4 regions of the Paenibacillus sp. SAF-068 genome follow, and region 1 is predicted to be linked to each of the others. Evidence: riboswitches for the same ligand, from Rfam matches in the RefSeq annotation. Region 1 holds a riboswitch; each other region holds the start of a gene.
The links. Region 1 has a riboswitch for cyclic di-AMP ahead of ACTHPG_RS11845 (3D domain-containing protein). Riboswitches for the same ligand answer to the same signal wherever they lie in the genome.

Region 2: it holds a riboswitch for cyclic di-AMP, as region 1 does, so the genes downstream of both, ACTHPG_RS05485 (C40 family peptidase) here and ACTHPG_RS11845 (3D domain-containing protein) in region 1, are expected to answer to the same signal.
Region 3: it holds a riboswitch for cyclic di-AMP, as region 1 does, so the genes downstream of both, ACTHPG_RS02440 (hypothetical protein) here and ACTHPG_RS11845 (3D domain-containing protein) in region 1, are expected to answer to the same signal.
Region 4: it holds a riboswitch for cyclic di-AMP, as region 1 does, so the genes downstream of both, ACTHPG_RS27815 (C40 family peptidase) here and ACTHPG_RS11845 (3D domain-containing protein) in region 1, are expected to answer to the same signal.

Annotation. Positions count from the first base shown of each region.
Region 1 covers NZ_JBQCJX010000001.1:2,750,244-2,755,935, reverse strand. The annotation lists gene ACTHPG_RS11855 (ABC transporter substrate-binding protein/permease) at 1-1,049, shown strand, start outside; gene ACTHPG_RS11850 (amino acid ABC transporter ATP-binding protein) at 1,036-1,758, shown strand; cyclic di-AMP (ydaO/yuaA leader) riboswitch at 1,975-2,171, shown strand; gene ACTHPG_RS11845 (3D domain-containing protein) at 2,174-2,845, shown strand; gene ACTHPG_RS11840 (polysaccharide deacetylase family protein) at 2,947-3,738, opposite strand; gene ACTHPG_RS11835 (hypothetical protein) at 3,893-4,225, shown strand; gene ACTHPG_RS11830 (PspA/IM30 family protein) at 4,347-5,018, shown strand; gene ACTHPG_RS11825 (DUF350 domain-containing protein) at 5,114-5,515, shown strand; gene ACTHPG_RS11820 (DUF4178 domain-containing protein) at 5,539-5,692, shown strand, end outside.
Region 2 covers NZ_JBQCJX010000001.1:1,218,149-1,223,840, reverse strand. The annotation lists gene ACTHPG_RS05500 (carbohydrate-binding protein) at 1-1,374, shown strand, start outside; tRNA gene ACTHPG_RS05495 (tRNA-Leu) at 1,437-1,521, opposite strand; gene pelA (pectate lyase) at 1,692-2,654, opposite strand; cyclic di-AMP (ydaO/yuaA leader) riboswitch at 3,073-3,204, shown strand; gene ACTHPG_RS05485 (C40 family peptidase) at 3,210-3,674, shown strand; gene ACTHPG_RS05480 (carboxymuconolactone decarboxylase family protein) at 3,773-4,102, opposite strand; gene ACTHPG_RS05475 (hypothetical protein) at 4,246-4,464, opposite strand; gene ACTHPG_RS05470 (hypothetical protein) at 4,584-4,913, opposite strand; gene ACTHPG_RS05465 (xanthine phosphoribosyltransferase) at 5,011-5,592, opposite strand.
Region 3 covers NZ_JBQCJX010000001.1:582,755-588,446, forward strand. The annotation lists gene ACTHPG_RS02415 (hypothetical protein) at 28-663, opposite strand; gene ACTHPG_RS02420 (XRE family transcriptional regulator) at 690-899, opposite strand; gene ACTHPG_RS02425 (urease accessory protein UreF) at 1,156-1,857, opposite strand; tRNA gene ACTHPG_RS02430 (tRNA-Leu) at 2,302-2,384, shown strand; gene ACTHPG_RS02435 (glutathione peroxidase) at 2,535-3,014, opposite strand; cyclic di-AMP (ydaO/yuaA leader) riboswitch at 3,384-3,559, shown strand; gene ACTHPG_RS02440 (hypothetical protein) at 3,675-4,073, shown strand; gene ACTHPG_RS02445 (HAD family hydrolase) at 4,201-4,884, shown strand; gene ACTHPG_RS02450 (Nramp family divalent metal transporter) at 4,973-5,692, opposite strand, start outside.
Region 4 covers NZ_JBQCJX010000012.1:15,006-20,697, forward strand. The annotation lists gene motA (flagellar motor stator protein MotA) at 1-207, opposite strand, end outside; gene ACTHPG_RS27790 (hypothetical protein) at 441-734, shown strand; gene ACTHPG_RS27795 (4a-hydroxytetrahydrobiopterin dehydratase) at 984-1,280, shown strand; gene rbsK (ribokinase) at 1,325-2,308, shown strand; gene ACTHPG_RS27805 (c-type cytochrome) at 2,383-2,742, opposite strand; gene ACTHPG_RS27810 (GNAT family N-acetyltransferase) at 2,894-3,388, opposite strand; gene ACTHPG_RS27815 (C40 family peptidase) at 3,744-4,214, opposite strand; cyclic di-AMP (ydaO/yuaA leader) riboswitch at 4,218-4,355, opposite strand; gene ACTHPG_RS27820 (hypothetical protein) at 4,601-5,452, opposite strand; gene ACTHPG_RS27825 (M1 family metallopeptidase) at 5,463-5,692, opposite strand, start outside.

The sequences.
Region 1 (5,692 bases):
AGTATCCAACCATGGCAGAACTCGAAAATGCAAAGATTGGCGTGCAGAAAGGTTCAATTCAGGAAACGATCGGCCAGAAGATTCCGGGAGCGAAACTTACTGCGCTTGATAAAATCTCGGATATCGTGCTTCAACTGCAAACGAAACGTATTGACGCGGCAATCGTTGAGGATACCGTAGCAGCCGGTTATTTGGATGATATCATTGGACTTGCTGCTGCTGTCCCGGACGAAGAGCAAGCAGAAGCTGCAATCGGGATTCGTAAAGGTAATACCGAGCTGCTAGCTGCAGTAAATGGAACGCTTGAGCGCTTGAAAAGTGAAGATAAAATCAACCAGATGGTGACGGATGCCAGTCTCCTGATGGCGGATAAAGCGAACAAATCACAAAATATTTTCCAAGTATTCTGGGAGTACAAAAGTTTCTATGCAACAGGTGTAGGCTACACCCTTTTATTGTCTGCACTTGGGGTTATCTTCGGGGTTATTATCGGGTTGATCATCTGTTTGTTCCGACTGCATGATGTTGCGATTCTGCGTTGGATCGGTACAGCTTATGTTGAAGTCATCCGTGGCACACCGATGTTGGTGCAACTGATGATTATTTACTACGGTTTTTCCCTGAGCTTTGGTATTAACTTCACTGCTCTTCAGGCAGGTATCATTACACTCTCAATCAATAGTGGTGCCTATCTGGCAGAGATTTTCCGTGCAGGTATTCAAGGTGTGGATCGTGGTCAGTTGGAGGCAGCACGTTCATTGGGTATGGGAAGAGGCGCGGCGATGCGTTATATCATCTTGCCACAAGCCTTCAAAGCTGTCTTACCAGCGATCGGTAATGAATTCATAACCATCATCAAAGAATCCTCCATTATCTCCGTAATCGGTATGGTGGACATTATGTATCAGGCCAGTGTTGTCAAAAACATTACGTACCAAGGCTTGAGTCCATTTTTGATTGCAGCGGCCATTTATTTTGTAATGACATTCATTTTGTCCAAGCTGCTGGGACGACTGGAAAGGAAGTTGAGTGCAAGTGATAGACGTTAGACAATTACACAAATCTTATGGAAATAACAATGTGCTTAAGGGCATTAACGTGACGATTGGCAAAGGTGAGGTTGTCGTAGTTATTGGTCCTTCCGGTTCGGGAAAAAGTACATTCTTGCGTTGTCTGAACCTGTTGGAACAGCCTACCTCGGGTGAGATTGATTTTGAAGGCGTGTCAATCACCGATCCGAAGCACAACATCAACGCAACTCGTGAGAAAATGGGCATGGTGTTTCAGCATTTCAACCTGTTCCCACACAAAACGGTAGAGCAAAACATTACAATTGCTCCAATTAAAGTGAAGAAACAATCCACTCAGGAAGCGGAGAAAATTGCTGCTGATCTGCTTAACACTGTGGGCTTGTACGATAAAAAAGATGCATTCCCGAATCAGCTGTCCGGCGGACAGAAGCAACGGATCGCCATTGCCAGAGCATTGGCCATGCAACCGCATGTGATGCTGTTTGACGAGCCTACCTCGGCGCTGGACCCTGAGATGGTCGGCGAAGTACTGGATGTCATGAAGCGTCTTGCAGAAGGCGGGATGACCATGGTCATCGTAACACATGAGATGGGCTTTGCACGTGAAGTGGGAGACCGTATCCTGTTCATGGATGGCGGGGTTATTGTGGAAGAGGGAACACCTGATGAGGTGTTTGGAGCACCGAAAAATTCACGTACACGTGATTTTCTTGCAAAAGTACTCTAAATGAAATGATCGATAGCGTTACTGACTTCGAGTCGGTGGCGCTATTTTTTTATGAAATAATAACATACAGGATTCGAAAAAGTAACTATTCTGTTACCAATTATAAAGGAATCATAATGCCCAACTTTTCTAAAGGTTGCTGTATTCTTACATAAGCTTACATGCTAGAACCATTTGGTAAGAATTACTACAAGTTCAGGTTACAAAATTGTGATATATTGAACACTGCCGAAACTTCCGGACAGGGAGTGCGGGGGATGTAACGATGCAGAATGTGCAGGGGGAAGATCTACAGCACACTGCTTGGGGTGAATTAGGGGTACATATCGTTTCAACTGTAATGATGAACCTATAGGGTGGGCTCCTCATCCGAATCCGACAACTAACTTCGCAGGCACAATGAGGGAGGAAGACCATGATTAACAAGAAACGTATAGCCAAAACAGCAGTAGCATTAATGACAACAGCAATGCTCATTCAAGCCGTTCCGGCTCACGCCGATTCAGTTCATGTGGCCAAAGAGGGGGATACCTTCTACACCTTATCGAAACAATACGGAGTAGCAATCAACACGTTAGTTAAAGCAAACAATGACATCTCGCCTTACAATATTTATGGTGGTTTGAAAATTACAATTCCCGGTAAGGCAAACCATGTAGCTGCCGCGGCGGCGGAAAGCAAGGCCCAAGCCAAAACGGTTACGACAGCAAGCTTGGACGTGAACACAGATAACAAAGTGGTTCAAGCCTGGGGTAAAACATTTGATTACAGCAAAGCTGTGAACGTGAAAGCAACGGCATACTCTGCAGATCCGTCTGAAAATGGAGGATGGGGTGCTGTCGATTATTTCGGGAATGACCTTGAACTGGGTACGATTGCAGTTGATCCAAGTGTGATTCCACTTGGAACCAAAGTACTGGTAACTGGTCACAGCCATCCAGGATTGCCAAAACAGGCTTTTGTAGCCACGGCACGTGATGTGGGCGGTGCAATCAAGGGGCACCGGATTGATATCTTCATCCCGGGTAGCAAGCAATCTGTAAGCACATTCGGTTTTCAGGATATTGAGCTGTACATTCTGAAATAGAAAGTAAATTATAATTAAAAGAATTCAAACAGGGTGTCTGCCAGTCGCTAACTTGCGATTGAACAGCACCCTTTTATATTCTTATTTATAATACGGTCAGCCTAATCTTTGGCCTTTGGCAATCCCAGCATTTCGTCCAAGGTGACCAGTTCATACCCCCGATTACGCAATTCCTCAATAATCTCTGGCAAAGCCTCAATCGTGCCGTTTAGATTAGATCCTACACCGCCTCCTGCATGTTGCAGAACGATGGAGCCAGGTTTGACGGCAGACAGGATGTTATCTTTCACCTCTGTCTTAGAAAGGCCTTTCCAGTCCAGTGAGTCTACGTTCCAGTTCACAATGCTATAGTGTTGTCTGGCAGCCCAACGCAGCTGTTCCTCATTAATGTCTCCATAAGGCGGACGAATCATCTTGGGAGTATATCCCGCCAGACGTCGAATTATATCCCCGGTATGTAAAATTTGTTTGCGAAAGGCATTCATCGACAGCTTACTGAATTCCGGATGATTGTAGCTGTGATTGCCGACCATATGCCCTTCCTTAACGATGCGTTTCACCAGATCGGGATGCTTCTCAGCACGACTACCTACGATAAAGAATGTAGCTCTGACATTGTATTTCTTCAATACATCAAGTACCTGTGGAGTAAACCGTGGATCAGGTACATCATCAAAAGTCAGTGCAACTTTCTTTGTTGAAGGACCATTGGTTTTGAACGTATCGGCATATTTTTGACGTAATTGTCCCAATGTCAGTTGTTCTTCTTCCCCGGAATCTGAACCGGATACCGATTCACCTGGAGGGCTTGAAGAATCCCGAGATGAAACCGGTGCATGATATCCTCCGAAGAAAATAACGATAACCATCAGCATGATGAGGCGTATGCGCATAATATCAGCCTCCTTTTCCAAAATAACGTTCTCCTTGGTATGCCCGAGGTCTCCAATAAATATGCGTAGTGTGAGAAGTTTCATTGTTGATTCATCCCATGAAGGCCATAATTCCTCCATATATATCATATAGAAAAGGGTAGGTGGATAGGATATGAGTACATATGATTTGAAGTCCATACGTTTACAGGTGATTGAAGCAGGCGAGGATAAGGTTTTTCTTGTTACCGGAGGGAAGGCGCATATTGGTGCTGTGGCCACGTTCTATGTAGATCATGAGCGCGTAAGCGGAACGACGGTACATATTCCGGGTCATAAGGAACAGGAGTTGTGTGAGCGGCTAGCCCGAAAGGCGGCTTTACAGCTGAAAGTAACAGTCACGGTAATCATGGGTATCCATTTTGATTCGATCACGCGGATGCAGATTGATGAAATCGTGCAGACTGCAGAGAGGCTGATGGAGGATCATCTGAGCAAGGGGAAATGATCTTCTTAATATAAAGAGCAATCGCAAGTTTTGATTTTATTTGCTAAAATTGAAACGAGTTGCAGATTGTTACGTATGTATGTTTATATACGATGTAATATTGACTAGGAGGAATAACATAATGTCCATTTTTAAACGTTTGCGTGATTTAACCATGTCTAACATCAACGCCATTATTGACAAGGCGGAAGATCCAATCAAGATGACGGACCAATATATCCGTGACATGCAAGAGGATCTGGAAGATGCGGAGAAAGCAGTAGCTCAACAGATCGCGATTGAGAAGAAATTTAAGCAGCTATTCGAAGAGCAGGAAGCTCTTGTGAAGAAACGTGAAGAACAGGCGCATACAGCGGCACGAGCTCAGAATCTGGATTTGGCCCGCAGGGCTTTGGAAGAGAAAAAAACAGCTGAAGAGAAGATGGCTGAGTACAAAACCAGCTATGATCAAAACAAGGCTTCAGCAGATAACCTGCGCGGCAAGCTCGACGAGATGCGTAAGCAATTGACTCAAATGAAGAACAAACGCGAAACACTGGTAGCCCGCTACAATGCAGCAAAAGCTCAAACGGAAATCAACAAAGCGTTAAATGGGTTTGGCTCTGATACTGCAAGTGCTGGAATGAAGCGTATGGAAGAGAAAATGATGCAGATGGAAGCACAGGCGGAAGCAAGCAATGAAATGTCATCCAAAGGCAAGTCTTTGGATGAAGAGTTCGAGAAGTTGGGTAAAGATCAGGCTGTTGAAGATGAACTCGCAGCATTGATGAAACAGTACGATAATAAGAATTAATACCTTGTAAGTCAGCAGGGTTGACCAGCGGAGGAGAAGAGCATTTCTCCTTCGCTTTTAAATGCGGTTCATGTTGATATGTGGGGGCTGTGTAAATGGATTTAAATATTTTGGCGATGCTGGTCTGGACAGTATCTGGTTCGGTTTTGCTGTTTGTTTTGATGTATGTCGACTCACTGTTCACGAAATATAAGGATTTTGCTGAAGTTAAGGCTGGCAATATGGCCGTTACTACACGTATGGTGATGAAATTATTTGCACAAGGGTATGTACTGGCTACGTCCATTTCTACGGCTGGTCACCTTGGTGAAGCATTATTGGTCTCCGTTGTATCCTTTATCATTTTGTTGATTCTGGAGAGTGTTGTACACTTTATGATTCGCAGATGGGCCAATCTGGATCTGGATACCGGAATACAGCAAGGGAAGACCGGATACGGGTTATTCTCTGGCGCTTTACATATCGTGGGCGCACTGATTATTGCAGCTTGTTTATAAGATAAGGAACAGGAGTAATTCTCATGAGTGTATGGAAGCGAATTAAAGGAATACTAACGAAACCCGAACCACCGCAGGCAGAGAAAACCATGCTTCAGCTTGCACCTGGTGATATCTGTGAGGTTTCTCTGGTCACTTATGAAGTCGTTGGTCGGGTACAAAATCGCGCTCGAAATG
Region 2 (5,692 bases), 1.5 Mb from region 1:
AAGGGGGCGATCGTATTCGCATCCCCGTGGAATCCTCCAAGTAGCATGGTTGAAACATTCAACCGTAATGGGGATACAAATGCCAAACGTCTGAAATACGACAAATATGCCGCATATGCGCAACATCTGAACGACTTTGTAACCTACATGAAAAATAACGGTGTAGATCTGTATGCCATTTCTGTGCAGAATGAACCGGATTATGCCCATGACTGGACCTGGTGGACTCCACAAGAGATCCTTCGATTCATGAAGGAAAATGCCGGTTCCATTCAAGGTACCAAAGTCATGGCGCCTGAATCCTTCCAATACTTAAAGAACATATCCGACCCAATCCTGAATGATCCGCAGGCCCTTGCCAACATGGACATTCTGGGAGCACACACGTACGGAACCCAGATTTCGAATTTTGCGTACCCTCTCTTTAAGCAAAAAGGAGCTGGTAAAGAACTGTGGATGACTGAGGTATACGTTCCGAACAGTGATAACAATTCAGCAGACCGCTGGCCTGAAGCACTGGACGTTTCCTATCACATGCACAATGCCATGGTAGAAGGTGATTTCCAAGCTTATGTGTGGTGGTACATCCGCAGACAGTATGGTCCGATGAAAGAGGACGGTACTATAAGCAAACGCGGGTATAACATGGCCCACTTCTCCAAATTTGTACGTCCTGGCTATCTCAGAGTGGATGCAACCAAAAACCCGGATACAAACACATTTGTTTCTGCCTACAAAGGGGATAACAAGGTCGTTGTCGTAGCAATTAACCGTGGAACTTCAGCCACAAGCCAAAAATTCGTTCTGCAGAATGGTAATGCCTCCACGGTGTCCTCATGGGTTACGGACAGCAGTCGCAACCTGGCAAGCGGGGCCTCGCTTACCGTATCCAATGGAGCCTTTACGGCACAACTCCCGGCTCAGAGCGTAACAACATTTGTTGCCAATATTACTGGCGGGAATAACGGCGGAAATACAGGCAGTGGCACTACGTATGAAGCAGAGACCGGAACGACACTTACGGAAGCTGCCATTGAAACGATCTATCCTGGTTACACTGGTTCCGGGTATGTCAACTTCAATGCAATGACTGGTTCAGCCATTCAATGGAACGCTATTAACAACACGATTACAGGCACCAAAAACGTAAAGTTTCGTTATGCGCTGGAAAGCGGAACCCGTAACCTCGACATTTTTGTTAACGGAACCAAAGTCATCAGCAACGAGCCCTTTCCGGCAACGGGAAGCTGGTCCACATGGATTGAAAAAACAATTCAGGTCCCCATGAACACGGGGACCAATACCTTGAAAGTTGTTACGACGGGAACAGAAGGACCGAATGTTGACAGCATTAATGTTACCGCAGCACAATAAATATCAAAAATGCAAACAAAAAAAACGCCTCAAGCGTTAGCTTGAGGCGTCTTTTTATTAGATGCGGTCGAGAGGACTCGAACCTCCACGGGGGGTTAGCCCACACGGACCTGAACCGTGCGCGTCTGCCAATTCCGCCACGACCGCATATTGTATCTTCTTTAATCTCGGCGACAAGAAATAATATATCATGCGGAATCTATCATGTCAACACTGAAAATAATAACATAAAATCCCGAACCAGACATTTATGTCGATTCGGGATTTACCTTTAACAGCTCATTGTTTGGTTCGTTAAAACGAAGGGATCATACAAATTACAGCTTGGAAGGCCAGTTGCCATACCATGCGTAACCGCCTCTTCTTTCTTTATCAATATCACTTAATTTGTATTTGACTACCCCATCACGACCAATAAAGATGGGTTTATCCGTTCCGATCTCATAGAAGCGTGCCCAAATCGGTGCCGCTTTGGAGTCAGCGATAATTTTGCTATCTCCATTTGCTCTTTCATACCTGTAACCCGTAATTTTCACCTTGTTAAACCATTGCTCTGCTCCTTTAATGGATGCGGTAATTTTCGCGTTGGCAGGTCTCGTTTTGAGAAATTTAACAATCGTTACACTCTCTCCAGCTGTCAGCGATGGTACTTCATAGATTCTTGCGCTTGCCGGTTTAAGGGAACTGGAGTCATGTTGTTGTCCCCATGCTGTCAGCTTACCGCCTGAAATGACCTGTGTATTCAGGATCGCATCTACGCCCTTAGCAACTGAATTTTTACTTCGATTGGCAAGTGTGCTGTCGATAAATGAGAAATCGCCTTTACGCGTTGCTACTTCATCCAGCATGTACATTACGTTGATCATGGCATCATCATTGTAAGTGATATGTTTGTGATATCCGGAGCTTTGATAGACTTGTGGCCATCCGCCGTTCGAATACTGCATATTGATCAAAAAGTTAATTCCTTTGATTGCAGCTGCGGAGTAACGAGGATCATTTGTCTTTTTAAATTCTTTCGCCAATCTTCTAATTTCTGAGTATGTAGCCTTATTGTCTATCGTGGACTTCGCCCACTCTCCGCTGGTTTGTTTATAATCTTTTCTCCAACCTCCATTCGGCAGCTGGTTCTTCAAAATATCAGAAATACTCGCTGTTGTACCCGATGCATCCGCAGCAGATACCGTCCCTACAGGAAGAACTGCCATTCCAACTGTTGAGAATACCATCGTGCATGCCAGAACAAAAGTAATTATTTTCTTCGCTTTCAAATGTAACACTCTCCCATGTTCATTTTGATAAAACCCAGAATTCAACCTTGCCTATAAGGCCAGTTCCTAACCTCCCTAATTTAGATGTATAACAAAATAGATCTATTTTCATCCAATATGTGGTTTGGATACTGAGATAATATGCAAAAAATATATTTTTGTCAATATATGCAACTTAATCAATATAATCTCTTTAATTCTACATAACGGAATAGTTCTTTCAACTCATGACAAACCTATTTATTTATCCAAATTCGTTCTAAACGAATCAATAATGACGTTTTTGTCATGAATGATACCCAAACTTAATCGCTTCTTGCATATAAAAACCGTAATTCCGATAACATTGGGGCACTAAGAAGGGCTTTAAATGGGTTTGACAATTACGCATTTATGCAATATAGTTTCAAATAGTTACAAAAACTTAATTATTCATTTGCCGAGTTTCATGTTTGAAAACGGGGGAACCATTTTGGGTGAATTATTCTTATACATAGGAAATATAGGGAACCTTCTACCGAACCCTTAGCTAACTCCGTAGGCATCGAAGGGAGAACATTGATTTTGAAAAAACTGATTATCTCCATTTTTGGAGCAGCTGTACTATTTACATCCGGGGCAACAAGCACAGAGGCTAGCAGTATCAACTCCGTAGTGAACAACATGACAGGTATACCTTACAAATGGGGTGGCACGACTGTAGCCGGCTTCGATTGTTCTGGTTTTATGAGATATCTCTTCAACAAATATAGTATTGAATTGCCACGTACTTCCCAGCAGCAAGCCAAAGCAGGTACTCCTGTATCGAAAAGCAACATTCGTACAGGTGATCTGGTGTTCTTCAATACGACGGGCAAAGGCATTTCACATACAGGTGTATATATCGGCGGCGGACAATTTGCTCACGCCTCCAGCAGCAAAGGTGTCAGCATCACTAAAATGACCAACCCTTACTTCAATGATCGTTACGTGACAGCACGTCGGGTAACTGGACAGTTTATGTATGATAAAATGTTGGGTAAAATGTAGGCAAAATTAATAAGAGGAGGCTCCGGATTAACCCGGAACCTCCTCTTTTGTTTGCTTCCCATTTATGCGAACAGTCCTTGGACTACCCCCATGTGCACTTAATGCAGCGCCTTCTGTACTCGCATCGCGCCCTGAGACAGGGCATGTCCGCCTCCTACAGCTCCGGCCACGGCAACGGTCTCCATGATCTCCTGATCAGTAGCACCCTTGGCACGGGCTTCTTCTACATGGTAGAAGGTACATACCTCATTGTTGGCGAACAATCCAATGCCGAGCGCAATCAGCTGTTTTGTCTTGGCATCAATCACACCAGGTTGAAAACATTCTCCCGTAAACTCATGATACGACTTGACCACACCTGGCAGCACATCGCTTAATGCTCCAATCTGATCCTTGTAGGCATGAACTTTATCATTCATCAATGTCATGGCTTGCAGCACACCCTCTCGGCTATAGTTACAGTTCTTCCTCACTGTACCTATCTTCTCTCCTGAGTGAGTCAATTATGCCAAGTAATCATGGTAATTCCAAACAATTAAACGTCTCATGGTTCAGCCATAGTGCTAGGCTTTTACTCACCAAGTGGGCTCTGGCGCGGTTCGCTGAACAACTGATATCGGTAACCACGATCCAACTTGACGACACGTCGATTCTGACGACGGATAAGTACTTGCTCCCCATCCCAGGCAACAACAATTCCGGTTACATCGTTCGATTCCAGCTCGTCCCGTACTACTCTGACTTTCTCACCTGACAGACGCAGGGCGTCCAATTCTGTATCACTAATCATGCGCATGGCTCCTATATTCCAAATTTATTTACAAAAAGAGACCTAAATGAAAAGTCATTTAGGTCTCACGTGACTGTATTGGACTGTCATGTCATTCGAAATTATGTCCCGACTGAAAGTTACCGCTGCGCGTGCTCTTTGCTGTCGTTCTTCTCGAACCAAAAATCAAGCACTTTGGCGGACATCACACGTTCTTCAAGGTACTCCACTTGATGCGGTGTAAATTGTTCTTTCCAAGAGAAGGACAACTCTTCGCATAAGCCTACAATCGTCAGTAATTCTGACCAGGCAACGTAGCGTTTGTACCAGAAAAATTGAGGATGTTCAATCATATAGGGATAAAGGTCATCGAATTCCGTATGTTTACAATCCAGGGCACGTTCAAAATGAACTTTCGATTCCGCCAGCTTATCATTAAAGAATTGTTCTGTTGCCGGTTGGTTCCCCATGGTGTTGCCTCCTCTCCCTAACATAACCCCATTATAAATGAAATCCGCGGTCATGCAAAGGCATAGTTCAAAAAATAGGCCCTATTCCTTTAAAATGTCACATTTCGTTATCGTCAAATTGTACTGTTCCATCATTCAGAGAACGAATGCGTACCAAGGCTTCAACCGGTATGCCCTGTTCACGAATCGTTCTTGCCCCTGCCTGAAAACTTTTCTCGACCACAACGCCGAATCCAACAAGTTCGGCACCGGAACGCTCAATTATTTTGATGACGCCACGAGCGGCATCTCCATTGGCAATAATATCATCAATGAACAAAATACGGTCATTCTCATGAATGAACTCGCGAGATACCATAATGTCCGTTACAATTCCTTTGGTAAAGGAAGGCACACGTTCACAGTAAGCATCAGGATCAGCCAGAAGTGTTTTTTTGCGACGGGCGAACACAAGTGGCACCCCAAGTTCATAAGCTGCGGCAAACGCAACCGGAATTCCTGAGGATTCTACCGTGATTACCCGAGTCACTCCACTTTCACGAAAACGGGCAGCGAACTCGCGTCCCATCTCCATCGTTAACGCAGGATCAATCTGGTGGTTCAACAGACCATCCAGCTTCAAAACTTGTTCCGAGATGACTACACCTTCTTGTAAAATTCGTTGTTTCAATAATTCCATGATTTGACCTCCCAAGCCTATCCTATGAGGTAAAAGTATCATATATCTATCTATAAGTTCAAGCGAAATTGCCTGGGTGCTGTCCTTGAGAGACAATTCA
Region 3 (5,692 bases), 2.2 Mb from region 1:
TTAGCGTGTGGAGTATAAAGAAAGGTTTCAGGAACGCTTGTCCAGAATATTTGAGTATTTCGGGTATAACCGCCGGATGCATTCCGGGCAGATGTCATGGGTAAATTCGGCGTGGGTATGCTTCTCCAGATAACTCTCAACGGAGTTCCAATGTTCCTTTTCGTCCTTGATTTGTTTGCAGACAGCGCAAATAGGCAGGAGTCCGCGCAATGTGCGCACGTCAGACAGGGCCTTTTTTAATTGGCGTTCTGTCTTTTTCTGTTCGGTAATATCCATGTGTGCAATCAGAGCGAGATCGATATCCAAAATTGAATTCGCATGAGACAGAGGGGTGAGTTCCACGCGAAACCACCGCTCTTCGTTGCATGCCGCATGCACGCAGATGTCATATGTATGATTTCGATGAAAAGGTACTCCGCGTTCTTTCAAATTCTGTGCGACAAGTGCCGTGTGTGCGTTCTTGCTTCGTATTGCCCAGGCTTCCGTCAGATGCAGGTAATGTGTATGATTACTGCTCGCTTCCGGGTTGAGTAATGATTGGCCGAGTCCCTGTTGCCATGCGCGGTTACAACTGTGGATAACCCAATGGTGATCAACGATGATGAGTTGGTGACGAATGGACTGGAACGATAGCCTCTCCAGATCGGATGTAACATGTCTCATGGATGGGGCCCTCCTTGGCAGAAATTTTATCTCAGTTCATCTGGAATATCCAAAATGTCAGCAACCAGGTGTCTGAATCGGGTGGCTTTACGCGTGCCGTGAATGAGATTGGATAAACGGTAGGGTGGGATGCCATGCTGTTCGCAAAAGGTCTTCTGGTCCACTTGAAGTTCGGTTAGCCGTCGTTTGATGGCCCATCCGAACGGGGTCACTGGTTTTTTCTTGTTCTTGTTCAAAAGGGTTCACCCCTGGTTAGAATGTAGTATTCAGTCGCCATTTCTTCGTGTAAAATATATAGAGATGCGAGCTGTGTATTTTATTATATACGTAAATCCGTCATCTAACAATTAAAAAAGACGGAAAAAAGTGTATTTTGTGATGTTAAATGGCGTAAATACGTTAAATAAACAAATAAAACGACAAAAAACACGACGGCAAGGAGGTTGCCGCGTGTTTTTGTGTTTGTCTGAATGAAGGGGAGAAGGAAGAGGATTAGGCTCTGTAGGCATGAAGTCCAGCTCCAAGCATATGGAAACTGGGGAAAAATGATTTCATGGACATCGAGGTTGGTTGTACCAGTCCATCCGCAGCCGAGGCGCATACGGTATTCCATTCATTCTCCAGATCTGAGGCCAGGCGTACCATCAGATCTTTGGTTATATCGTTGTTCAGGGGAATGACTTTGGAGGCTTCGGTTATGCAGGCATTCATGGCTGAATGCAGGTAACCAAGGACCGCTTCCTCGACCGGGATGTCGAGGTGATGGTTAATCCAGGCGTGAACAGTGGAGAGGCAGCCAACCGAATCATATTTGGCGAAGATCTGTTCGAGCTGGCTGAAATCAATCCAGGGGTGCAGAGCGCGTGCCAGTCTGATCAATCGTTTTCCCATGGCGGCAGCTTGTTCTCTGAGATCTCCAGGAGTTCGCTGAACGTGGACCAGTTTATCGATCAGAGCTATCCGCCATGTATCCTTGTGATCTGCTGCGGTATAGATGCCTTTGATGGCCATGCCTTCAAGACGAACAATGCTGGGATGCAACTGACAACGCATGAATGATTCGAGATCTTCAGCATTACGAATGGTACCCTCCCTGATATGGATATCCATGCCGAAGGAATGGGTAAACCCTCCAACCTGAATAGAGGAATCAAGCAGTTTGACATAATCGAGCAGCTTATTCCCACGGTTCACAATCATTCGCCTCCTGTGTTCGTTAAATGTCATTTTAAATGACATTTATATTCCTTTTTGTTAACTTTATGTTTGAAAATCCGAATTATATGATAGTTATCATCCCATAAATGTCCGCTTTTTGTCAATAGTATCTGTTGAATTTAATGAATAGATTCTGATATTTAATATTTATGTCATTTTATATAACCTATTGTGTTATTTGTGTGGCGAAGTGCAGGGAGGACTATATATAAGGAAGGACTACATATTAATGAATCAACAAGATCGGCTCTAGCCGGAAAAGAGGGGATCAAATCTAAGGATATGCAGTTCATGGATAAACATGACGAGAATATGCGTTTTTTGAGGAAAATGCCTGGCTGAAAAAGAAGGTTTAAAAAATACTTTACTTTTATTTCTGAACCCGGTATAATCAATTCTGTTGCCGATTATTTACGACATGCGGTCGTGGTGGAATGGCAGACACGCTATCTTGAGGGGGTAGTGGGCGTATGCCCGTGGAGGTTCGAGTCCTCTCGACCGCATCATATGAACGATGAAGAAGAAGCTTTCCTTTAATGGAGAGCTTCTTTTTTTGTGTCTTTTCGAACAGTCGGGTATCCAGGGGTGAGAAAAAAGGCCATCCATTCCCGGGGGTAATGGTGCTCTACCTTCCGGCACGGGTGGCCAATGTACTATTTTTGCAGCAAATTCTTGATATCTTCTTCAATCTTGTCAGGTGTTGTTTTCGGAGCATAACGCTTAATTACCTGTCCGTTCTGATCCACAAGGAATTTGGTGAAATTCCATTTGATTGCTTTGGAGCCAAGCAGGCCTGGTGCTTCTTTGCTAAGGTGCTGGAAGAGAGGGTGAGCGCTTGAGCCATTCACATCAATTTTCTCAAACATCGGGAAGCTTACGCCATAATTCATCTGACAGAACTCGGCGATATCGTCGGAAGAACCTTTTTCCTGTGCAAATTGGTTGCTTGGAAAACCAAGGACTTCAAACGGGGCATCTTGGAACTTGTCTTGCAGTTCTTGCAGACCTTTGAACTGAGGGGTAAGTCCGCATGAGCTTGCGGTATTTACAATCAGTAACACTTTATCACGGTAGTCGGACATTTCAACTTCTTGGCCCCGAAGGGTATTGACTTTGTATTCGTAAACTGTCATCTAATCGCCTCCATGATATCATCTGATACCTCTTATTATATTGGATGCAATTAAATAATGCAAAACTAATATGGTGTTAAAAGAACCAAAACGGGCAAGTTGTGCAGAATACGTGAATGAAATGCGAAGTGACTTTCGTCAGAGTGAGAATTAGATAGCCTTGAAGAGATGGATAGAGTATAACCATGTTGTAAGCGTTATTATGGATCGGTATTGGCGAAAATCTGTCGATTCGGTGATCTGTACGGACTTTACACCGTCATGGTACGGGTGTATGATTCATAACGTAATTTCAATTTAAACTAAATTGTACCTGAAAAACGAAACAAACGATAATATCGCTCGATCTGATCTTAAGATATACGAACGATGTTTTAATCGCTGAGTTTCCATTCAGTCATGAGTGGGAAACGGGGGAACCAACAGAATGCGCTGTCCAGGACAGTAGGCATTCATGGGGTGAATTTTCCGGTGACAGCCGGAAATAGGGCGACTCTCGCGCCCGAATCCGTCAGCTAACCTCGTAAGCGTTAAAGGGAGAGGCAACAAGCCGTACGCTGGTTCATGGTGTTTTCGCCATGGATTCTTTAAGAAGCGTTCGGGAGGCCTTGGTCCCCCACGCTTCTTTTTTGTTGTCTTTTCACGCCAAGGGAGGAACGAATGATGGATACTGAGATGATCTTAGTGACTGCTCCAAATGAAGCAGGACGCAAATTTATCAAATTGCTGATGTACAAAAAAATGCCGTTTGCCGTTCTAACCAACAGTGCAGGGGAAGAGCGCAGACTCCGTAGAATCGGGGTAGAGCATGTCATTCGCATGAATACGGCTGCAGCTCAAAAATGGTTTTTGCCGCAGGGCAGCGTGGGCAACGTGTTTATTTTTGAGAACAGCCTGAACCTGACTTGCCGTTATTTACAGATCTGCCGTTCATGGACATCGAAATCCCTGTGCGTCATTACGGAACAGAGTCATCCAAAGGGCATCTATCGGGGCATGGGCGCAGACCGGATTGTATATTCACTCAATGGGGAAGTCGGCTTTCTCCTCAATGGTTAATGCCATAGCTTGTGATTGCTCAGGTGTAAGGTGCCTGTTATAATTGAATGTATCGATAAACGGAAATTTGAGGAGACTCATGCAAGATGGTGAGTCTTCTTTTTTATGCTTACAAGGAGGAATTGGCGTGCCGGATGTAGGTGGATTAAAGTGGTTGTTTTTTGATGTTGGAGATACGCTGGTGGATGAATGGGAGCCGGTTGATGATATTATCGGACAGTTCGTCCGCGAAGCCTGTGCTTTGGGGTATCCGGTAAAGATTGAGGCGGTACGCGAACTGTTCGCGAACTGTTACCAAAGTTATGAGCAATGGCCTATGAGAGTGGCGATTCGCACATTCGTTGACGACGAGGGACACCAGAAACAGATTCAGGACAAGCTGAAGTTTCAAAAAGATCTTGAACGTCCTTTTCCTTCAGCGGATTCCGTTCTCCAGCAGTTGTCACGGTATTATCGCATTGGCATTATTGCCAATCAGAGTCCCGGAACGGAAGAGAGACTGGAGAGTTACGGACTGCGGAAGTATGTTGATGTTCTGGCCTGCTCGGCTGAAGAAGGGGTGTCCAAGCCAGATCCGGAGTTATACGCGGTGGCCCTGAAACAGGCAGGATGTACGCCAGAGGAAGCCGTCATGGTCGGGGATCGGATCGATAACGATATTATACCTGCTCGGAAGCTGGGCATGCGTACGATTCGAATTATGCAAGGTTACGGAAGATTCCAGCCAGACCGATCGGAGGACGAACGTGCGGATTGGACTGTTGATTCATTGGATCAACTCCTGCCGTTACTGGTGCCGAATCAGGATTAGGTGATTATTAATAAAAGAAGGCTGATCAATCTGGTATCGAATACCGGAGTTGATCAGCCTTTTTAGTATTTTATCAATAAGAACGTGATTAGAATAACCGGATCGTTTGAATGATCAGATAGATATTCAGCACCACGATAATCGAGGCAATGACCCATGAAATGATGTTGAGCCACAATTTGTTGGCGAATGCCCCCATGCTTTTTTTGTCACTCGTGAACATCACCAGGGGAATTACCGCAAAAGGCAATTGAAGCGACAGCACAACCTGGCTCAAAATGAGCAGTTCTTCTGTGCCGTGTTCTCCTGCAATCGCTGTGACAATTACCGCCGGGATGATGGCGATCAGACGTGTGACCAGTCGGCGCAGCCAAGCTGGAATTCGAATGTTCAGGAAGCCTTCCATCACAATCTGTCCAGCGAGTGTCCCTGTAAGGGTAGAATTCTGACCTGATGCTAACAACGCCACACCGAACAGGATACTTGCAACCGTTGTACCCAATAGAGGTGTCAGCAGATGGTAGGCATCTGCGATCTCGGCAACCTGTGTCATGCCGGCACTATGGAATACAGCAGCGGATACAATCAGGATGGCCGCATTGATGAACAAGGCGAGTGTCAGCGCGATTGTAGAGTCCATGGTCGAATAACGAATCGCTTCTTTTTTGCCCTGTGGTGTCTGTTCGATCTGACGCGTCTGCACAATGGAAGAATGCAGATACAGATTATGCGGCATCACGGTTGCTCCTATAATACCAATGGCAATATAGAGCATGGCAGGGTTCTGCAGGATCTCCACATTTGGGAC
Region 4 (5,692 bases), on a different contig from region 1:
TTTGAAAATAATCGCGAAAAGCTTAGGGATTTTTTTAACTTCAGACATCGGAAATGCGATAAAGATAGTTCCTGCCGTACCAACAAAGATAATAACGTAGGCTGCCGGATTGTTAACCAGGTTGATTAAGGGCGCACCCTTCAGGAACATACCGAGTACAAGGGAGACCAGTCCAAAAACTAGTCCAATAATCGTTGAAATGTTCATCATACACCTCATCCATGAGATAAAATTGAATCCTTTCAAGCGGCTGTATTCGGGCTTCCGGACGAATTTTTGGCCGCAATCCGTTCAATGTCAGGCATTCCTTACGGTTGCTAAAACAGTTAAAACGGTCATATATGTATTTATCGACCAGAAGGCCTTTTTTTTTAAGGGTTATTTTCAGGTATAATAAGATCAAATCCGCTCCTTAGGGGCCGAATAGGAGTGAAAAGCCAATGGGCGTAAAGCATGGACGGGATTATGAAGGAATTTTGACAGATTTGACAACGGCAATCGGACGCATACCGGATCGGTATGTTTTCTTTGAAATGGACGCGGAAGAATGGGAGAGACTCGGGGCACCTGAGCAACTTGAAGTGGATGAAGCGTTAGCGGAGGATCTGTTCTACGCGCTGGGTGAGGAATCAATCATTCCGGTTGGAAGTGGAGTGGTTATTCATGATAAGGAACAGCACCGCATTCATATTTTGATCGGGGAAGAAGAGTTGACGTTTGTACCTTTAATTTAGTGTGTATACATGTATTTTCAGAGGTGTGAATGGAACTGAAATTATCCCCAAAGCCTTATGGTGATTGGTTCTATGCCATTTAAGTTGATTGGATTTTGAAGCTTGTCCGTGGTAAGATGTTAGTCGTGAAACGGGCCAACCGCATGGCGGCGAGCCTGGCCTTTGAGGTGCTGACGAAGCGCCGAAGGTGTTGGTGGTTATACGGACAGACGTCTGTAATGTACCATCCTATGGGGAGGAAGATAACGCATGGTTTTTTCGCAAGAGGAAGTCGAAGCTCATCTGGGAAGGCTGGAAGGCTGGGAACTGGAAGAGGGACGGTGGATTGTACGCAAATTCGTGTTCTCCAACTACATGAAAGGGATTGCATTTGTGGATGAGGTCGCTGCGATCTCGGAAGCATTCAATCATCATCCTTTTATTACGATTGACTATACAACGGTTACGCTCCGTCTCACGTCATGGGACGCAGGAGGTATCACATCTGTAGATATCAAGGAAGCCGGGCAATATAACGAAGCGTATGACAAAATGAGGTCGGAATAACGAATTCGGTTATTATCGCGCGGCCGGAAGTGAGTGAACCATACATGTCAGACTATAATCAGAAACAACCTCTTATTGCTGTCGTAGGCAGTCTCAATATGGATCTCGTGGTGAAGACAGATACGATTCCGGAAGAGGGAGAGACGGTGAGCGGTGAGGAGCTGTATTATCTTGCTGGTGGTAAAGGGGCAAACCAGGCTGTTGCCGCTGCGCGTTTAGGTGGACAGACGACGATGATTGGTGCGGTGGGCTCGGATGGTTTTGGCGAACGTCTGCTGCACAGTCTGACGGAAAGTGGCGCAGATGTCTCGCAGGTTCGCAGATTGGAAGACATGGTTACAGGAACAGCTTCCATTTGGCTCTCTCGGGGAGACAACCGGATTATCGTTATTCCAGGTGCGAATGGGCAAGTTGTGCCTGAGATGCTGGAAGACGCGGATACGGTAGAAAGCCTGACTGCAGCCGCAGCGGTGCTGCTGCAGCTGGAGATCCCGCTGCCAGCGGTTACCCGCGCCGCCCAACTGGCGGCTGAAGGCAGCGCACTGGTGGTGCTCAACCCGGCTCCCGCGGTGCCGGGTCTGCCCCAGGAGCTCCTGCGGTGCGTCGACGTTGTCACGCCGAACCGCAGTGAGCTTGCCGTACTTACCGGCCGGGATCAACTCCGGCCGGAAGACCTGGATGCGGCGGTCGCAGAGCTCGCCGCATCCCTCGGGGCCGCTGTCGTCACGACGCTCGGCCCCGAGGGGGCTGTGTACGCGGCGGCGCCTGGTGGCCGCGTACAGGCAGGGCGTGCCGGCGCATGCCGTGCGCCCGGCTACGCCGTAAGCGCCGTCGATACGACCGGCGCTGGCGATTGCTTCAACGGCGCGTTGGCGGTAGCCCTCGCGCGCGGTGAGACGTTGGACGCGGCCGTAGGCTTCGCCATGGGTGCGGCCGCGTTGTCCGTGACGAAGCTCGGCGCCCAGTCTGGGATGCCGTCCGCACATGAAGTTGAGGCCTTTCTGGCCGAGCATGCGGCAGAGGCCTAATCAATAGCATAACAAAGAGGCTCTTATTTTCCCAAAAGGGGATTAAGGGCCTCTTTGTTACACGTGTGCAGAGATTATTTCTTCTCTGATAGCCACATGGCGATATTGGCAATCTCTTCATCCTGCAGTTTGCCCTTGAAGGAAGGCATACCGCCACCTTTACCTTTGACAATCGTAGTGTAGATCTTCTCCAGATCATCCTGGCTGCCGATGTTTGCTAGAGCAGGTCCTACACCGCCCTGAAGCTGATCCCCGTGACAGGAGATACAATTGGCTTTGACCAGTGCTTCAGCCTGTCCGGCATCCAAAGTTACTTCCGGCATGGTTGGCTTGGCTTCTTCAGCCACTTCTTCTTTCCCTGGAAGCGTAAACATTAAAACAATAGCTAAAGCGCATGCTGCAAAAAATACTCCGCTCATGATCCATTTGTGCATCCCTTATGTCCCCTCCAGAATGAAAGATCATCTAACCTGAAACTATCCATATCATTATAACGGAACCTGTACTGACATCATAGCATTTTGTGGGAATTTTTTGAACTAATCACATAACAAGGGGCAGAAGTTGTTTTTTTTGCAATAGATTCTAACCACGTGGCCCTTCATAGACCATGCAGTGGAAGGGCATCAAGCCGCTCGGAGTCTGTCGTTCGTATGTATCCTGCGTGACAAATCCACTCTTCAGATAGACTTGAATGGCACGAGTGTTCCAAGTGAGCACTTCCAGATCAATCTCATTCGTGGGATTTCGGCGAATAGCTTCCTGTACAATGGCCGTGACAAAGGCTGTCCCTTGACCCTGTCCGCAAAGCTCTGGATGCATCCCGAGGCCAATCCGGGTTACCCCTTGAAGTGGGAAGTATTGAGCAAATCCACTTATACGATCATTCTGATCCAGGACGATCGCATATTGCTCCTGCCGCAGTTGTGCATCTCCGAATTCCACTTCCAGCGCTTTCATCTGCTCCCAGGGGAGCCAGCTATAGATATTGTAAGGCGGATCATACTGCCAACTGCAGATGAGCTCCGCATGTTCTTCTTGCATCGGTACAACATGAAACGTCACAGGGGCTTCCTTCATACGTCTGCATGCTCCTTTCCTTGACACAGAACTCTTAGTTCACTCTACAAAAGAGATATTGATTTGGCAAGTTTCCCTTTACCAGAAAAAATATGAAACAAAAGTTCCGGTAATTCCGTTTATATTATAACAGGGTGGGTAAAAACATCATAAGGGCACGGACGAACGAACGCAAAATGAACCTGTTAATGTGGCAGGATATACCCCGAGTGTAACTTGCAACATGAATCAGGATGGAAGCACAAAAAAACCGCCGGATACATTCCTGCGGAGAATGTACCGGGCGGTTCTGTTATGCTTCTTGTTTCGTTCCAGTATGGTTCATGGTTACAGTATCATGTTGCTCAGCTTGTCCCTAGTCAAGGGCCAGTGATTCATACGCGTCCGTGCTCATAATCCGTTTAGCGCCAACATAACGATTGGCCCAATAACTTTCACTCAATGCACTGATCGTAACGCCTTTGGAAGAAGAGGAGTGTGCGAACTTTCCATCCCCTACAAAGATTCCTACATGTGATACGCCTTTACCTGTAGTATTAAAGAATACCAGATCGCCAGCTCTCATTTCCATGCGGGATACGGAATCACCCATGTCGAATTGGGAACTCGATTGGCGTGCCAAATCAATCCCCAATTTGTCGAATACATACCGTGTAAATCCGGAGCAGTCAAAGCCGTTAAGCGTTGTTCCCCCACTTTTGTATGTAGTTCCCATTGCTGAATCAATTACTTTATCCATTTTTGAATCTGCGAATGCGCTACCTGCACCAAGCGATAATGCGAATGTGATGCTAAGTACAGCTGCGGTTAATTTCTTCTTGAACAAGAGATATTCCCCTTCCAACGCCTGCGAGGTTAGCTTAAGGATTCGGTTGAAGGTCCCCTATGATCCCTCTGTAGCAAGATCAATTCACCCATAACTGGTTCCCCCGCTTCCCAGGTGCCAGGAATTTGGCTATGCTAGTTATGCACCTGCGAAATCAAGAAATGACGATTTAATTTTAAGTAGTTACAAATATGAATGTAAAGATTACAAAGTTGTTACTAAAAACTCACTGCGATTATTGTAACAGAGGAGTGCGGCTTTGGCAACGTTTAGCAAAAAAATTAGCAAAAAAAACCTCGACCTTTGACGGGAAAAGGTTGAGGTTTGCCTATTTATAAGTACATATTAGGCCATGAGTTTAACATGTGATGGTAACAATTTTTAAACTATCTGCTCTCACCTTTGGCTATTTTGGACTGCCATAATCGGAAATGGCTGCATATTTTCCACAGACTCAATAAACATCTGGCTAGTGGATACGTCTGTTGTAGTATAAGTCCGGTAAGCCCCGTTAATAACCATGATGCTGAAGTGAATGCCCCGAAGACGAGCAGATGAATTCCGCCCAGCAGGAGTGCAATGCCGATTACGGCGAAGAGATGACGCAGTGCAATCCAGAGTGCCATGAGAGTACCGTGAGCCCCGCCTTCTCCTTCAGGTGCCGAGACACCGAACTGCATGTAGAGCAGGGCATGGTGGATCACCCAACCATATACAATCCAGGCAGCAACATAAGGTATACCAGGCACAAGTAATTGAAGGGAATGGAATCCATCCATGAGGATCGAGTAGAGCTTCGGTATGAGCCAATAGGCGGGCAGAAGTATCAATAATGTACGTATGGTGTGGAGCAGCAGCATCGGTTTCCACAGAATTTTGATTCCGCGGACGAATGGGATACGCTCCTCTGTAGAATTAAAGTGCTGAAGGGAGTAGAGCAGTCCGGCCTGAATGAGGGGGCTGATCAACATGCGAATTAGCAGCATGCCCCCCAGGATCCATAGATAACGATGAACCTCCGGATGGGTAGACAGGTTAAGTTGGCTTTCCATTTTGAACAAAAGTGTACTCAGCTCCCCGGCATCAGGATCTGGATAGCGCAGGAGAAGTGGGATGACCGCCGATTGTACGATTCGATAGAAGAAATATCCCCAAATGAGTTGATAAAGAAATAAGAGTGACGCAATGAACATATGCTGACGGACGAGAAACCAGCCTTCACGTATTTTCGCTTTCACCGTTTCCACCTCACCATGACAGACCTCCGAATATGGCTTCTATTAGTTTGGTTACACTCATGCTCCAGCGGGACTTCGTCTGCTCATCCAGTCCGGATTTCAGGAAATTGTTCATATGGCGGTTCTCCAGCACGATCGTGTACAGGGGATCGGTCATGGCCCAGGTTACGGGGGATGTGTGCGTTAATTTATAAGTAATGCGATCTTCTTTGCCATCCCATTGCTTGGTGAGGGTGTGTC